Regions from separate parts of the Paenibacillus sp. LjRoot56 genome, predicted to be linked through region 2. Evidence: riboswitches for the same ligand, from Rfam matches in the RefSeq annotation. Region 2 holds a riboswitch; the other holds the start of a gene.
What was found. Region 2 has a riboswitch for FMN ahead of ACSQ8O_RS22120 (DMT family transporter). Riboswitches for the same ligand answer to the same signal wherever they lie in the genome.
Positions count from the first base shown of each region.

Region 1: linked by a shared signal. The riboswitch ahead of ribD (bifunctional diaminohydroxyphosphoribosylaminopyrimidine deaminase/5-amino-6-(5-phosphoribosylamino)uracil reductase RibD) and the one ahead of ACSQ8O_RS22120 (DMT family transporter) in region 2 are both predicted to bind FMN.

Region 1 is NZ_CAXURV020000004.1:888,428-890,628, reverse strand. Features, by position in the region: gene ACSQ8O_RS29920 (hypothetical protein) at 1-629, shown strand, start outside; FMN riboswitch at 797-976, shown strand; gene ribD (bifunctional diaminohydroxyphosphoribosylaminopyrimidine deaminase/5-amino-6-(5-phosphoribosylamino)uracil reductase RibD) at 1,209-2,201, shown strand, end outside.
Region 2 is NZ_CAXURV020000003.1:683,846-686,046, reverse strand. Features, by position in the region: gene ACSQ8O_RS22125 (Ger(x)C family spore germination protein) at 1-607, shown strand, start outside; FMN riboswitch at 664-810, shown strand; partial or broken gene ACSQ8O_RS22120 (DMT family transporter) at 997-1,903, shown strand; gene ACSQ8O_RS22115 (GntR family transcriptional regulator) at 2,029-2,201, shown strand, end outside.

The DNA.
Region 1 (2,201 bases), on a different contig from region 2:
CCACTTTTTCCGAATATACCGTGTCTTCATGGGTAGGTAGAAAACTTGAAACATACGCGGGAACAGCTGTGATAGCCAGTGAATCCAAAGCGGAAATTCGAGATAGGAAGCTTCAGCTGTCAGGTGGGCTAATCGGTTCAGTTGGAGCGGGACCGTGGCAGCAGGAATTCACCGAGACGTATGCGGTTGTTGAAAATTCGCTTAAACGGACTGAACGCGTCTATGTGCAATCACCTACACCGTATCATCGTCTGATAAATGGCATGTGGGCTGAATCGCATGGATACAGGGATCAGGCGTTACGTGATTATTCTGAAGCCATCAAGATGCAAGCTGCGTCTTATCAAGATTATGCTTTTATTTTTGAAGGTGAGTGGGTACAGGGTGGGATGAATTCCGATAAGGAAGCTGAGTTCGACCGTACGATCAAACGTTATTCACTGCTGCGGAAAGAACTTTTAACGGAGGTGAACAGAGGCGTTGACCAACGAAACGCTTGTGTATCGGCCAAGAAGAAAGCTGGCTTCGACAAGGCTTGGTTGACATATCTGAATGCACCCGCAGGCTATGCGAATCCTCATTGGGAAGAAGGAACGATTTGTTCAGATGTTGCCTTATTAGAACAATGAATTCATAGTAAATTCAACCAGGTTGAGTTCCAAATCCATTAATTCCGACAAGTTTTATCAGAAAAAATGAAAAAAGACCTTGCAATTTTCATGCGTGAGTGATAAATTTTTGTGTAATAAAGAAATTAGTAGCTAAGGTTTAGTTATTAATCTCTTTTTATAGTATGCAAAACCTTCGGGGCGTGGTGAAATTCCACACCGGCGGTGATTCGTATGCATGTACGTGTACATGGTGCGATCAGTCCGTGACCCGTTGTGAAGCTAGCGGTACCTGACAACAGCTTCGCTACGGTTGACCTGGTGGAATTCCGGGACCGACAGTATAGTCTGGATGGGAGAAGGAAAATGCGAATGCCAATTCGCTAGCATGCTTGTTCATTTTTTCACATTAACCTAAATTCGGCAGGTCTGTCCAAAGTGACTACCTCGTCGGTATTGTTTGATTTGATCAAAAATGTGACAAGCGTAATAGCTGAAGTTTATTCGTGTTATCTAAACAATCTCTGGCCCCCATCCGTAAGCGGAAGGGGCTTTTTTGCATTAGAATCAATGATTGGATTAAGAAGGCGGTGATCATCCATGGGGCTGTTGAATGACGAAACCTATATGAGACTTGCGCTTCAGATGGCAGAGAGTGCACTTGGACAAACGGGAATTAATCCTGTAGTAGGGTGTGTTCTTGTCAAAGAGGGCCGCATTGTTGGCATGGGTGCACATTTGAAGCGCGGAGAAGGGCATGCAGAGGTCTTGGCGTTGCGTATGGCGGGCGAAGAAGCTAAGGGGAGTACAGCTTATGTGACCTTGGAGCCCTGCAGTCATTATGGCAAAACACCGCCATGCAGTGACCGCCTCATCGAAGCTGGTGTGACTCGTGTTGTTGTGGCTACCACGGATCCGAATCCGGTAGTTGCTGGGACAGGAATCGCTAAGCTGCGCGCGCACGGTTTGGAAGTGAGCGTAGGCCTACTAGGTGAAGAATCCGCGAAGCTGAACGAGGCTTTCAATAAATTCATCGTCTCGCGTATGCCTTTTGTGACGATGAAGACCGCGAGCACCCTAGACGGCCGCATCGCTTCCAAAACCGGCGACAGCAAGTGGATTACATCCGCGGAGTCGCGAGCTTTTGTTCATACCCTGCGCCATCGGCATCAGGGTATCCTCGTCGGCGTACAGACCGTCATCGCCGACGACCCGCAGCTGAGCACGCGCGGCGATGTACCGGCTGTGCAGCCGGTACGCATCATCGCGGACTCGCAGCTGCGAGTCCCGCTCGGCGCCCGCGTGCTCACCGAGCAGGATCGTCAGCCGACGATCCTGCTCGCGAGCGCACAGGCGCCCGCAGAGCGCCGTGCCGCGCTGGAAGCGCGCGGCATCACGGTCCTCATCTGCGGGGACGGCCCGCAGGTGGACCTGACGCTCGCCATGCAGCAGCTCGGCGAGCGCGAGATCGGATCCATCCTCCTCGAAGGTGGAGGCCGCTTGAACGGCGCCATGCTGGAGCGGCGCCTGATTGATAAGCTGGTGCTGATGTATGCGCCGAAAATTATCGGCGGGGGCCAGGCAGCACCTGTG
Region 2 (2,201 bases):
CTCTACCTTATATTCTACAGCAGATCCCATGGTACCGCTGCTACAACGAAAAGGCGATTCCATAGAGTTGAAAGATGTGGCTGTTTTCAGTGGTGACAAATTGGTAGGTACAGTAGACCCAAGGGAAGCTTTCTTCCTCAAGACAATACGGGATCGTTTTAAAGCGGGTAATATCGAACTGTCCTTAGACTCAGATCAATTGGGTGATATCGCGAAGAAAGTTAAAGATAAGACCGTACGTGTTGTGGTGGAGAATATATCTAGCGATAGCAGTAAAAAGTTGATCAGCCAGAGCCCACTTAAGTTTCAGGTCAATATCAAATTGAAGGGAATGCTTACGGAAAGCTCTGCGCAGCTCGATCTCGGTAAAGCCAGTGTCATTCAAGCCCTGCAAAAAGGAATGAATGAAGAATCAGAAAAGCAAATAAATGGTTTACTAAAGAAATTAACTTCCTTAAATTCGGATCCGATCGGATTTGGCGAAATTTTTCGGAGCCGAGTTTACCACTCGAATATGACGAGTGAAACATGGCATGAGATGTATAAATCTGCATCCTATGATGTTCATGTAGACATGAAAATTGTGCGGCTGGGTCAAATCCAATAACTGATAAAAATGGTTGCCATTTAAACTGTAACCTGGTAGTATACACTTAATCGAATATGAACCTTCGGGGCAGGGTGCAATTCCCTACCGGCGGTGAGGATACCCGTGTGTATCTAAGCCCGCGACTCCCAGCCAGCAATGGTTGGGACTGACTTGGTGTGATTCCAAGGCCGACGGTATAGTCCGGATGAGAGAAGGTGAAGAACAAACTTGTTAAATTTCATTATTTAACAGGTCTGTTTGTCAATGCCCCCGCCATCAACATGAGCGGGGGTATTGTTCTTCGAGAAGGTTCAATTCAAAACGTTCTTTAGGAGGTTTTTGAATTGGAAAATGTAGTTAATTTTGGTAGTAAAGGTGCGCTTTCTCCATCCACGCGTACGAGTGGGATGAGCGGGATCTGGTATGTCGCACTTGGCGCAACCCTGTGGGGACTAGATCCACTATTTCGCATCTTATTATTGAAAAGTTTTACCTCGGCGCAAATCGTATTCATCGAACATGTTCTATTGGCTATTTACGCTGTGCCCGTATTAATGAAATATCGCCGTACGTTAACAGGTAAGCTCTCTCTTGCTGTTATTGGCGCACTGCTGTTCATTTCTTGGGGTGGATCGGCGATTGCCACCATTCTATTCACCGCGGCTTTCTCTCATGGCAGCGCCAATGCGATCTTGCTTCTGCAGAAATTACAGCCCTTATTCGCAATTATCTTAGCTCGTGTGCTGCTCAAAGAGACGTTGCCGTCGAAGTTTTTTGCCTATATCGGGGTGGCCTTGTTAGGGACCTATCTGCTTACGTTCGGTCTCGACGTGCCTGGCATGGGCTTGAAGGATTTAGGTACAATAAGTTGCTTATTCTCCATATTGGCAGCTGTTTTGTGGGGTGGTTCAACGGTGATGGGGAAATTTCTGCTTCAGAAAAAGTTGGATTTCCCTGTCGTGACTTCACTTCGCTTCTTGCTGGCACTTCCACTTCTATCGATTGTTCTGTTAGCAAGTGGTGACCAATGGGGGCTGAACGGTTCGAGCGGTGAACTGACGATTATTGCGGTAAATTTGCTGTTCCAAGCCTTTTTCCCAGGCCTGCTTAGCATGCTGCTTTATTATAAAGGTTTGTCCTCCACCAAAGCGTTCTTTGCGACGCTTTGCTGAACTTGCCTTCCCTGCAGTGGGGGTCTGTATGAACTGGCTCGTATTTGGTCAAAAGCTGACGATAGGTCAGTTGCTTGGGTTTATACTTATCTGGTTGACGCTATGGTTTATGAGTCGGAAGAGCAACCAGAGGGGGCAATAGACGCTAGGGAAGGAATTTCTAGTAACCCCCCCTCCCAACTCCCATCTTTTCAAAAAATGTATAACATGATATATTAATATCAATATATGATATAACATTTGGTTGGGAGTAGGGAGTGGGGAGCAATGTCGACAGATTCAAGACCCATTTATGAGCGAATTTATGAAACGCTGCGGGAAGAGATTCTACAACGCAAATATAACATTGGAGACCGCGTTCCTTCCGAGAAGGAATTGGCCGATGACTATAACGTGAGCCGGATCACAAGTAAGAAAGCGCTGGAGATGCTGGCGGAAGT